Regions from separate parts of the Pseudomonas hormoni genome, predicted to be linked through region 3. Evidence: predicted binding sites of a transcription regulator. Region 3 holds the regulator's gene; each other region holds the start of a gene.
What was found. Region 3 encodes FliA, which starts transcription of late flagellar genes. Its sites were predicted from a motif close to CTAAAGTTTNNNNNNNNNNNGCCGNTAA; they were not measured.

Region 1 (4,210 bases), 3.1 Mb from region 3:
CTTTGCCCTGTGCCTGGTGCCGGTGGCCCTGACCCGGCGGATTCACCCGGCGCCTCTGCACCCGGCGCCGATGGAGCCGCGCTTCTTCATCAAGCGCGTGCCACAGTCGTTGAGTACGGTGCTGGGGGCGGGACTGATCATCGGTTCGTTCTACGGTCTGGCGCCGCTGTATGCGTCGCAGCAAGGGTTGTCCACGGAGCAGGTCGGTCTGTTCATGGGTAGCTGCATTTTTGCCGGCCTGCTGGTGCAGTGGCCGTTGGGCTGGTTGTCTGACCGTTATGACCGGGCGCTGTTGATCCGCTGTTTTGCGCTGTTCCTGGCCGTTGCCGCCTTGCCGCTGGCGATCATGAAGCAGGTGCCGCTGGAGGTGCTGTTTATCGCCGGCTTCCTCTGTGCATTGGTGAAGTTTTGCCTGTATCCATTGGCGGTGGCGTTCTCCAATGACCACGTCGAGGGCGATCGCCGGGTGTCGCTGACGGCGATGTTGCTGGTGACCTACGGTGTCGGCGCCAGTATCGGGCCGCTGGTCGCCGGGGTGCTGATGAAGATGTTCGGCAGTCAGATGCTCTACGCCTTCTTCAGTTTCTTCGCGTTGGTGCTGGTGTGGCGGATCCGCCCGAAAGCGGTGACCAACCTGCATCAGGTGGACGATGCGCCGCTGCATCACGTCGCCATGCCGGACAGCATGTCGAGTTCGCCGCTGGTGGCTTGTCTTGACCCGCGTGTCGATGAACAAGTGGTGCAGGACCAGATGCACAGCCCGGTCAATCCTGAGCCGAGCCCTGAACCGGAGGCGGAGACAGAAACCACTCCACCCCCGGAGGACCCTGACACAGGTCGCGAGCAAAGCTTCACCGAGGCCAGGCCTTAAAACCCGGGCATAAAAAAACGGGCAGTCACCGCAAGGGACTGCCCGTTTTTTATTGAAGCGCTATTACAGGTCGTCTTTGTCGAAGCGTCGCGCTTCGCGCTGAAGCTGATAGACGAAGCGCTCGACCTGACGCTGCACCAAGCCGCTCATGTTGTGAAAGCGGATGCCGGCGAAGGTGGTGGAGATTTTTTCTTCGAAGTGCAGGTAGCGCAGTTCGACCGGTGCCGTCATTTTGCCGAAGGGCAGGGCGGCGGCGAAACGGTCGTAGACCTGGCCCAGTTGCAGGCTGCCGGTAATGTCGCCTTCGAAGCGCAACTTGCAGCCGGTGGCGGAAATGTCCAGCAGCTTGCCGTTGATCGGCGCCTTGAGCTTTTCACCGTCCAGCTCGACGTTGACCAATTGCGCCAATTTCAATGCGGCGCGAAAGGCATTGCGGCGCTGGTGATACACCACTTCATCCGGCAGCGGGCCGCGATAGCAGCGACTGTCACCGGATTCGTCGATGGTCAGTTGACCGTTGCTTTCCCAGGCGATGCGCACGCCTTCGTGAAAGCCTTCGACCTTGAACGGTTCGCCGGCCAGCAGGAAGCGTTCGCCGTCACGCGGGATCATTTCGTCGAGCGCGATGGTGCGGCCTTCGCGGTCCACGTCCACCAGATAGCTCTGGAAGCGCTGAGTGCGCTCATGGAACGTGATGATCAGCGGATCATGGCTTTCTTGCAGTTGGCGCAGGTTGCCGGAGATTTCCAAAGGCGTGGTAAGCACCTTGGGTGGCTGCGGGGCATCTTCCGCGGTTAAGGCATTGGACACGGTTCATCAATCTCCAGACAAATATGACTACGGCTGGCTAGCATATTGCCAGCATGTTGCGAGTCTTGATAGGGCGTGGTCATTTGAAGGCTCAAGCCTGACTGAGCGGGCGTGGCTTCGCAAGCTTGGCGGTTGATCCGCGGGCATCATAAAGGGCAGGCGGTTCGCCGCCGGTAAGGATTTTCAGCTGGTTGGCCGTGGCGGCCTGCTGGACCAGGATCGACTGGCCATTATTGACGTTCGCCGCCTGGCATTGAGCCAGAAGGTCGGTCAGCACATCGCTCTGCGCCAGCAACTCTTCGCCGATGCTCGAATGGCTGGCCAGTTGCTCCAGACCGTTGCGATTGACCGGCAGATTGAGGCTGGCGAGGATTTCACTGCGCTTGCGGCCATGCTGTTCGAGCAGAATGATCAATGCCTGTTTCTGCGCCAGAATATCTTCGAGCAGTGGCATGTCACGACCGTGCAAGGCGATAGACTCGGTTTGCAGTAACTCCAGCAAGTGTTGCGCTGGAGCAAAGTCGTCGGTGATCAGTTGCAGTAAGTTAGTGTCGTGCATGGCTGGCCTTGGGTTTTAAGCGTCCAAAAGCCTGGCGCGGGCCGTGGCCTAGCGCTGGGCTTCGAAGTTGAGCAGTTTGCTGGCTACACGGTTGCTGTCGACTTTGTAGCTGCCATCGGCAATCGCTGCTTTCAACTCGGCCACGCGGGCTTTGTCGACGGCAGGCTGATCGCGCAGCTTGTCAGTGACCTGTTGCAACTGTTGAGCCTCATTGCTGAGGTGTACCGATTCCCCGCTTTTGACGGTACTGGCCTGTTCGGCCGGGGTATTCAGCGGCGCGGATTTGCCGGCTTCGGCAGTTTCCTTGGCAACGCTGGTACGTGTACTGCCCGTAAGTGACGAGGAGCTGTTCAAACGGCTGAAATCGATGACCATGGTAAAAAACCTCTGAGTATTTGGACGCTTGCCATGTTTTCGGCTCTCCCTGTGAAAACTTTAGACCCATTTATCAATGAGCCTGCATGCGCCAGCACTTCTTCTGCATGCGGCACAGTTTAGGGAACAGCCTCGGGCAACGCCACTTCTTCAGGAAAGGGTGCCTACATAGACACTTCCACCTGGCCCGGCGCAGTGACTTGCGCCTTGATGACCCGCTTGGAGTTGAGGTTTTTCACGCGAATCTGCTCGCTCATACCGCCGTTGGACAGCGCTTCGCCGGGCATTCGCACGCTGAGCGTACCACTGTGGGCGGTAATGACCACCTGATCACCCTTGCGAATGACTTCCGCCTGTTCGAGGTGAACGAGGGTAATCACCTGATCGGCGACCATTGGTCGGGTAAGTCGCTGGCCGATCGCCTGTTCGAGGGTCGTCAGGTAACCCTGGTTGATCAGGCTGATATCACGTTCGCGCAGGAGCACGTCAGCGGGCTCGACAATGTCGGCGCGGCGCAGGGGGCGGGTGGTGGTCACGACGTCGCGAAACAGGCGGACTTGAGCGGGTACGAACACCGTCCAGGGGGAGGTTCCCTCGCAGCGAACCTTGACCGTGACCCGGCCCAATGGCTTGGCCGGGCTCTCGAGGCTGGCTGTCAATTCCTTGTCGCACATGGGCATGCGCAGTCGCGGATCGAGCTGGTTGACCTGGATTTCGTAGCGACCTTCCGTTTGACTGGTCGCCAGATAGTCTTCTACGGTGAATTCAAGAAAGCCCTGGGTGACGCCGATAAGCATGTCAGGCAAGGTAACCGCGTCAGCAAGGGCAGGGCTGCCAGCGTTGAACAGGCAAACGGCCGACATCGCCCAGAGCAGTCTGCGGAAGGGTGATGTCAGGCGTCGGAAAAATGTCGGTTCTGTGTTCATAAGAGTTAAAAAGCAAGCGCCGTGCCGTTTAGTGATGAATGTGCGTCGCAACACACTTAGCGTTGGTGTAGGAGTCTGGGCATGGCTGGTGTAATGGATTCGGTAAACCAGCGCACGCAACTGGTAGGGCAGAATCGCCTGGAGCTGTTGTTGTTCCGTCTCGACGGCCAGCAGCTGTACGGGATCAACGTGTTCAAGGTTCGCGAGGTGCTGCAATGCCCCAAGCTGACCTTGATGCCCAAGTCCAGTCCTGTCGTGTGCGGTGTGGCAAATATCCGGGGGGCGACCATTCCGATCCTTGATCTGGCAATGGCGACCGGTTCCGGGGCGCTGAAAGATCAAAGCAATCCCTTCGTGATCATCACGGAATACAACACCAAGACCCAGGGTTTCCTGGTGCGCTCGGTGGAACGCATCGTCAACATGAACTGGGAGGAGATTCATCCGCCTCCCAAGGGCACCGGACGCGATCATTACCTGACGGCTGTGACTCGGGTCGACAATCAGTTAGTCGAAATCATCGACGTCGAGAAGGTCCTGGCAGAAGTGGCGCCGACACCGGAAGCGATTTCCGTCGGTGTGGTCGATGTCGAGACCCAGCACAAGGCGCTGTCGCTGCGGGTGCTGACGGTCGATGACTCGTCGGTGGCGCGCAAGCAGGTCACGCGT
Region 2 (4,210 bases), 1.7 Mb from region 3:
CGCGGTAGATCTGACCTGAATCAGATCTTGAAACTATCAACCAACTGCTTCAACCGGTTCGCCTGCAACGACAACGCATCGCAATCCTTCAACGTTTCATTGAGGTTGGCCACGCTCTGCTGGTTCAGCAGGTTGATCTGGTTGACGTCAACGTTGAGGGTCTCTACTACCGCGGTCTGCTCCTCGGTCGCAGCGGCCACCGACTGGTTCATGCCGTCAATTTCGCCTATACGCCGGGTCACGCTGACCAGACGCAAACCGGCCTGGTTCGCCACTTCGACGCTCTCTTCGCTGGAGACCTGACTGGCGTTCATGGTGGTCACCGCTTCGCGTGAGCCGATCTGCAGCGAAGTGATCATCTTGTGAATCTCCTCGGCCGACTCCTGCGTGCGATGGGCCAGGTTGCGCACCTCGTCCGCCACAACGGCAAAACCACGCCCGGCTTCACCGGCACGGGCCGCTTCGATGGCCGCGTTGAGCGCCAGCAAGTTGGTCTGCTGAGAGATGCCTTTGATCACATCGAGAATGTGCCCGATATTATCGGTGCTGGCGTTGAGGGTTTCGATCTGCGTGCAGGACAGGCTGATTTTCTGCGACAGCTCGGTCATGGCCAGAATGGTTTTTTCCACCACCTGACGACCGTCATCCGCCTGCTCGCTCGCGCCGCTGGCGTGCTGCGAGGCATCGGCGGCGTTGCGAGCGATTTCCTGGGTTGCGGCGCCCAATTGGTTGATCGCCGCCGCCACACTGTTGGTGCGCGCACTTTGCTCGTCAGAGCCGACGATCGAGGCGTTGGACGATGCCATCACCCGTTGCGACAGGTCATGAACCTGGCGAGTGGCCGACGACACCTCTGAAATCGACGCATGAATCCGCTCCACGAACTGGTTGAAAGAACCGCCCAGTTCACCGAATTCGTCTTTGCTTTCAACGGCCAGACGACGGGTCAGGTCGCCTTCGCCCTGGGCGATGTCCTGCATCGCTCGACCCATGGTGGTCAGCGGTCGCATCAGCACATTGATCAACAGGCTCAACAGCACTGCAATCACGGCCACGGCGATGAACATCGCGATCAACGCCGAGGTGCGGAACTGGCTCAATGGTGCGTAGGCCTTGTCCTTGTCGATCGACAGACCTATGTACCACGCCGCATTCGGCAACCCGTTGACCGGGGTGAACGAGAGGATGCGTTCCTGGTTGTTCAGGGTGACTTGCTGATTGCCCTTCTCGATGCGCAGGCCTGCGTTAGGGTAGATGTCCTTCAGGTTTTTCATGACCTGGTCTATGTCCGGACTGACGATCACCTGACCGTCGGCGCTGACCAGAAACGCATGGCCGATGCCGCCGAAATCCACCGAGTTGATGATCTTCACCAGGGTTTCCAGGCTCAGGTCACCGCCGACCACGCCGAGCAATTCGCCGTTCTTTTTCACCGGTAGGGCGATGGTTACGACCAAGCCGCCGACGGCGGCCATGTAAGGCGGGGTCAGCATGGTTTTGTCAGCGGCAACCGCTTGCTTGTACCAGGGACGCTGACGCGGATCGTAGCCGTCCGGCATCTTCGCGTCGGGGCGCTGGGTGAACACGCCATTGGTCTGGCCGACGTACGTGAACTGAAAGTTCGAGGTGAAGGCCGGCTGATCAACCAAGCCCGGCAGATCGGCATTGGCGCCCTGATGAGCGACGTTCTGCGCGAGGTTTTCCAGCACCAGTACGCGGCCGCTCATCCAGTTCTGCACACTGCTGGCGGTCAGGTCGCCGGCCTGTTGAACAGAGGATTCGAGGTTTTGCCGAATGGTATTTCGCTGCAGATAGTCGTTGTACAAAGTGAACAACGCAAAAGCCAGCACCACGACGCCGGAGGCGGCCAACAGGATTTTATGGCTGAACTTAAGATTCATTTCATGGGACTTCTATGCAGAAAGTGGGGATGCGTTCCGGGTTGCAACATTCCATGTAAAGCTCAAGTGGCTTCTGTGGCCGCTCTACTTTGGTGCACGCATGTCTCACCAGTCTGTCGGCACAAACGGGATTAATCTTAGGGACATGTACGAAATGGTCGGCACTTCCGTCAGATACCCGCCGAACGGCGTGCTAGAGCGCCTGAGTAGCATTTCCGTGATGACGGTTGTGCGAGCGGCGGTTGCAAATTCCCCAACCCTTGATGACAATGCGACTAATTATCATTTGTGACGTCCGGGCTGTCGCGTTCATGTCCTCACCTGAGTTTGCTGTACAGTCGCTTTACAGTAGCCATCACGGTTGGCTCAACACGTGGCTGCGCGCGCGACTGGGCAACGCCGCCGATGCGGCGGACCTGGCCCAGGACACGTTTGTACGCCTGCTGCAAAGAACCGAACGCCTGGAACTCAAGGCCCCTCGCGCGTTTCTGCGAACGATTGCTCGCGGCCTGGTGATCGATCATTGGCGCCGCGAAGAAATCGAGCGCGCGTACCTGGAAACCATCGCCCATTTGCCAGAGGCCGAAACGCCGAGCACGGAAGCCCGGGCGCTGGTGCTTGAATTGCTGGAAAGCATCGCGCGCATGCTTGAAGGACTGAAGCCAAAAGTGCGTCAGGCGTTTCTGCTGGCACAGTGCGAAGGGCTGACTCACAAACAGATTGCCGAACAGATGGGCTTGTCTCTCCGTTCAGTGGAACGCTACGTCGCCGACGCCCTGTTTCACTGCTACCTGCTGCGGTACGAAGCATGATGCCTGTGGATAATCTGTCGGTGAACCGCCGTGGCGAGCCTCATCAACAGGTGGTCAAACAAGCCATCCACTGGCTGCTGCGCCTGCGAAACAACGCGAACAATGCCCGGCTGCGTCAGCAATGCGATGTCTGGCGGGCGGAACACCATGAGCACGAGGTGGCTTGGCAACGGGTGCAATCCCTGCAGGCCGAACTGAGCAGCAACCTGCGTGCGGTGCCCGGTGCTCACGTCGCCTTCAACACCTTGGAAAACAGTGTTCAAGGATTGGGCAGACGCCAGGCCTTGAAGCTGCTATCCGGCGCAGTGCTGATGGGGTCGGCTGCATGGTTGGGCAGGGATGTGACCGGCTGGCAGCAGTGGACCGCCGATTTCGCCACCGCCACTGGCGAGCGTCGTGGTTTCCAGCTACCGGACGGCACGCGGCTGGAACTGAATACGGCGAGCGCGGTGGATCTGGACTACACCGCGCACCAGCGATTGATCAAACTGGCCCGCGGCGAAATCATCGTGACGTGCGGCGGTGCCGATGAAGGAGCTTCGTTTGATCGACCGCTACGGGTGCAAAGTCGACAAGGTGTGTATGAGGGTGTGGCGGCACGTTTCATCCTCCGCCAGGAAGCGGACTGCACGCGGCTCAGTGTGACCAGCGGCATGGTGGTAATCCACTCGCCAATGCCTGCCGATGGCGTGCCTACTCAGGTTCATGCCGGACAGAGCTATCTGATCGATCACCAGCGGGCGCGCCCGGCCCCACCGCTGAGCATGGATGCCGGCGCCTGGGTCGATGGTCTGATCATCACCCGCAACATGCGTCTGGGCGATTTCCTGCAGGAGGTCGGACGCTATCGGCCCGGATATCTGACGTGCGCAGCGGACATTGCCGACCTGCGCCTGTCCGGTGTTTTCCGCCTGGAAAACACCGACAAGCTACTGGCCATCCTTCCGCAAACCTTACCGGTGCAATTGCGTTACCGCACACGCTGGTGGGTGACGCTGGAGCGGCAGGCATGAATTTTTTTGGCGGGTTTTCCGTGCAAGGCCGGCTTAGTCAGTAAGCACTTCAACTCTGACTTCAGCGACTTCCTACGGAAACCTACAATGTCTGTCCGCAACATCAGTAAGAACCTTCCTAATTTCGCCGCGGATTCCGGCGCCTTGCGTCACGCCATTCGCGCAGCGTTGTTCTCTACCGCGCTGGGTGTGGGTCTATTGCCGATATCCGCTGTGGCAGCAGGGAGCAGCGCGGTCAGCAGCCATCGCTACAACATTGCCGCCGGGCCATTGAGCGATGTACTCAATCAGTTTGCGCGTCAGGCGGGCATTACGTTATCGACCACGCCTTCGCAAACGGCGGGACTTCAGTCCCCCGGCGTGCAAGGAGAGTACTCAGCGGATCAGGCGCTAAGCCACTTGCTCAGCGGTTCGGGCCTGGAGGCGGTGAGTCAGGATGGTAGCAGCTACGTGCTGCGCTCCGTCACCGAAGCGTTGGCACTGC
Region 3 (4,210 bases):
GAAGAGGGCGGCGTGATTGCCATGGTCGGCCCTGCCGGCATGGGCAAGACCACCACGCTGGCCAAGCTCGCGGCCCGTTACGTGCTCAAGTACGGCGCGCAGAACATCGCGCTGGTGAGCATGGACAGCTACCGCATCGGCGCTCAGGAACAACTCAAGACCCTGGGCCGGATCCTCAACGTGTCGGTCACCCACGTCGACCCGGGCCAGTCCCTGGTGCAGGCGCTGGACCCATTGCTGCGCAAGCGTGTGGTGCTGATCGATACCGCGGGTCTTCAGGCCAGCGATCCGGCACTGCGTATGCAGCTCGAAAGCCTGGCCGGTCGAGGCATCAAATCAAAAAATTATCTGGTTCTGGCAACCACCAGCCAGAAACAGGTTCTAACCGCCGCTTATCACAGTTACAAGCGCTGCGGGCTCGCTGGCTGCATCCTGACTAAACTGGATGAAACGGCAAGCCTGGGCGAGGTGCTGAGCCTGGCAATCAGTCATGAGTTGCCGGTGGCTTACCTGACCGATGGGCCGCGGATTCCGGATGATTTGCATCTGCCGCGTCGTCATCAGTTGGTCAGCCGTGCCGTCAGCGTGCAAATGCAGGAAGAACCCAGCGAAGAAGCCATGGCTGACATGTTCGCTGATATTTACCACAGCCCGACCAAGCAGGTTGGCTGAGGTATTAATGAACAGTTTTTGTACCTACATCGATGGTCTGCCATGCATTGTTCCGTTTGTGAACGCGCAGCCAGTAATGTGGCCTCCGTCTATGCAAGACAAGGTAAAGAAATAACATGGGCAGCATGCATCCCGTACAGGTGATCGCGGTGACCGGCGGCAAAGGTGGCGTCGGGAAGACTAACGTGTCAGTGAACTTGTCCCTGGCTCTAGCTGAGCTAGGCCGGCGCGTCATGCTGCTGGACGCCGATCTGGGTCTGGCGAACGTCGACGTCCTGCTGGGACTGACACCCAAACGCACCCTGGCCGACGTCATCGAAGGCCGCTGTGAGCTGCGCGACGTGTTGTTGCAGGGGCCAGGCGGCATCCGCATCGTCCCGGCCGCGTCCGGCACTCAGAGCATGGTGCATCTGAGCCCGGCACAACACGCCGGCCTGATCCAGGCGTTCAGCGATATCGGCGACAACCTCGACGTCCTGGTGATCGACACCGCTGCGGGCATCGGTGACTCGGTAGTCAGTTTCGTTCGCGCCGCGCAGGAAGTCTTGCTGGTGGTTTGCGACGAACCGACCTCGATCACCGACGCCTACGCACTGATCAAACTGCTGAACCGCGACTACGGCATGAACCGTTTCCGCGTCCTGGCCAACATGGCCCAGAGCCCGCAGGAAGGTCGCAACCTGTTTGCCAAGTTGACCAAGGTCACGGATCGCTTCCTCGACGTCGCCTTACAATACGTCGGTGCGGTGCCGTACGACGAAAGCGTGCGCAAGGCCGTTCAGAAGCAGCGCGCGGTCTATGAAGCTTTCCCGCGTTCCAAGTGCTCCCTGGCCTTCAAGGCCATCGCACAAAAGGTCGATACCTGGCCGCTGCCTGCCAACCCGCGTGGGCACCTGGAGTTTTTCGTCGAGCGCCTCGTGCAACAAACGGCAGGACCCGTGCTATGACAGCCAGCGGTTACAACCTATACAAGAAATCGGCACGTGACGCGCAGTACGAGCTGATCGAGCGTTACGCGCCACTGGTCAAACGCATTGCCTACCACTTGCTGGCGCGACTGCCAGCCAGTGTCCAGGTCGAAGACCTGATCCAGGCCGGCATGATCGGCCTGCTTGAAGTATCGACCAAATACGACGCCAGCAAAGGCGCGAGTTTCGAGACGTACGCGGGCATTCGAATCCGCGGCGCGATGCTCGATGAAGTCCGCAAGGGGGACTGGGCGCCACGTTCGGTCCACCGCAATACCCGCATGGTCAGCGACGCAATTCGCTCGATTGAAGCTAAAACCGGCCGTGACGCTAAAGATCACGAAGTTGCGGCCGAACTCCAATTGAGTCTCGATGATTACTACGGGATTTTGAACGACACCCTGGGCAGCCGGTTATTCAGTTTCGACGATCTGTTGCAGGACGGCGAACACGAAGGGCTGCACGAGGATGGCGCGAGCGCTCATCTCGAGCCGTCACGCGATCTGGAAGATGAACGCTTCCAGGCGGCGCTGGCGGACGCGATTGCCAATTTGCCGGAGCGTGAGCGACTGGTGTTGGCGCTGTACTACGACGAAGAGTTGAATCTCAAGGAAATCGGTGAGGTCCTGGGGGTCAGCGAATCTCGAGTCAGCCAGTTACACAGCCAGTGCGCGGCCCGTTTGCGGGGGCGTTTGGGGGAGTGGCGAGCGCGCTGAAGGCAGTGTGGGGACACTGCGAACGTGGCTGGTGTGGTGTTGAACTGCGCCGGTCTCGATCTGTTGTGCTCCAGACAGTCATTGAGTGCTTTGCCGGATTGATTGAAATGGCGCGTCCAGGTGCTGGGCGCGTTTAAGACTGCTTGGAGGTCGAATTGGACAAGAACATGAAAATCCTCATCGTTGATGACTTCTCAACGATGCGGCGGATCATAAAAAACCTGTTGCGTGACCTTGGGTTCACCAACACGGTCGAGGCTGACGATGGCGTTACTGCCATTCCGGTTCTCAACAGCGGAAGCATCGACTTTCTGGTAACGGACTGGAACATGCCTGGCATGACCGGTATCGATCTGCTGCGTCACGTGCGCGCCGATGAAAAGCTCAAGCACCTGCCGGTGCTGATGGTAACCGCTGAAGCCAAGCGCGAGCAGATCATCGAAGCGGCCCAGGCCGGTGTTAACGGCTATGTGGTCAAACCCTTCACGGCCCAGGCGTTGAAAGAAAAAATCGAGAAGATTTTCGAACGCATCGGTTGAGAAACTGCGCCACGGGGGAGCTATGGACCACAACGAATCTTCACAGGGCGATTTTGAGTCGACCCTGAAAAAACACGCGGTCGAACTGGTCGAAAGCCTTGAAAAAGGCAAGTTCGGCGACGCTGTGCAATTGATCCATGAGCTCAATCAGACCCGTGACCGCGGCCTGTATCAGGAAGTGGGCAAGCTCACTCGCGAGCTGCATAGCGCGATCGTCAATTTCCAGATTGACCCGCACATGCCGCAAGCCGAGGAAGTGTCCCAGATCACAGATGCCACCGAGCGTCTGGGCTACGTTGTCAAGCTGACAGAGGCCGCAGCCAACCGCACCATGGACCTGGTCGAAAACTCTACGCCGTTGGTCAATAGCCTGAGCGATGAAGCCCAGGCGCTGAGCACGGACTGGGGACGGTTCATGCGTCGCGAAGTCGGGGCTGAAGAGTTTCGCGAGCTGGCACGGCGTGTCGACGGTTTCCTGACACGCAGCAGCGCGGACAACCGCGCGGTGTCGAGCAACCTCAACGACATTCTGCTCGCTCAGGATTATCAGGACCTCACAGGTCAAGTGATCAAGCGTGTGACCCAATTGGTCACCGAAGTTGAAAGCAACCTGCTCAAGCTCGTGCTTATGGCCAGTCAGGTGGACCGCTTTGCGGGCATCGAACATGACCGTGAAGCGATGCTTGCTGAAAAAGATCCGCAAAAACATCTCTCTCAGGGTGAAGGTCCGCAGATTCATGCCGATAAAAGAGAAGACGTTGTGTCCGGTCAGGACGATGTGGACGATTTGCTATCCAGCCTAGGGTTTTAGAATTTTAGGTATTTTAGGTTTTTAGACCTGTAGGAGCACACCCTTAATGAGCTTCGGCGCCGATGAAGAGATCCTTCAGGATTTCCTGGTTGAGGCCGGCGAGATTCTAGAGCAACTGTCCGAACAGCTGGTCGAGCTTGAAAGCCGACCGGATGATGCGGACTTGCTCAATGCAATTTTTCGCGGTTTTCACACTGTAAAAGGGGGCGCCGGCTTCCTCCAGCTCAACGAGCTGGTGGAGTGCTGTCACATCGCCGAGAACGTGTTCGACATCCTGCGCAAGGGTGAACGTCGCGTCGACTCGGAATTGATGGACGTGGTTCTCGAAGCGCTGGACGCGGTGAACAGCATGTTCAGCGAAGTCCGCGAACGCAGCCCGATCACGGCTGCCACGCCTGAATTGCTTGCGGCCCTGGCCCGTCTGGCCGAGCCGCAAACCGCCGATGAAGCCGCACCTGTGGCTGAAGTGGTGGAAGCACCGGCTGCCGAAGCCGAATCAGGCGA

Region 1: a site for FliA is predicted at 2,652-2,679, ahead of flgM (flagellar biosynthesis anti-sigma factor FlgM). Genes of this name have one in related genera too.
Region 2: a site for FliA is predicted at 2,015-2,042, ahead of KJF94_RS27175 (methyl-accepting chemotaxis protein). Genes of this name have one in related genera too.

What each region holds. Positions count from the first base shown of each region.
Region 1 is NZ_CP075566.1:4,155,967-4,160,176, reverse strand. Features, by position in the region: gene KJF94_RS19375 (MFS transporter) at 1-871, shown strand, start outside; gene KJF94_RS19370 (flagellar brake protein) at 935-1,681, opposite strand; gene KJF94_RS19365 (flagella synthesis protein FlgN) at 1,773-2,240, opposite strand; gene flgM (flagellar biosynthesis anti-sigma factor FlgM) at 2,289-2,615, opposite strand; gene flgA (flagellar basal body P-ring formation chaperone FlgA) at 2,780-3,541, opposite strand; gene KJF94_RS19350 (chemotaxis protein CheV) at 3,623-4,210, shown strand, end outside.
Region 2 is NZ_CP075566.1:5,829,702-5,833,911, reverse strand. Features, by position in the region: gene KJF94_RS27175 (methyl-accepting chemotaxis protein) at 21-1,901, opposite strand; gene KJF94_RS27170 (sigma-70 family RNA polymerase sigma factor) at 2,213-2,713, shown strand; gene KJF94_RS27165 (FecR domain-containing protein) at 2,713-3,726, shown strand; gene KJF94_RS27160 (TonB-dependent siderophore receptor) at 3,814-4,210, shown strand, end outside.
Region 3 is NZ_CP075566.1:1,027,427-1,031,636, forward strand. Features, by position in the region: gene flhF (flagellar biosynthesis GTPase FlhF) at 1-672, shown strand, start outside; gene fleN (flagellar synthesis regulator FleN) at 789-1,619, shown strand; gene fliA (RNA polymerase sigma factor FliA) at 1,616-2,356, shown strand; gene KJF94_RS04750 (chemotaxis response regulator CheY) at 2,524-2,895, shown strand; gene KJF94_RS04755 (protein phosphatase CheZ) at 2,918-3,706, shown strand; gene KJF94_RS04760 (chemotaxis protein CheA) at 3,753-4,210, shown strand, end outside.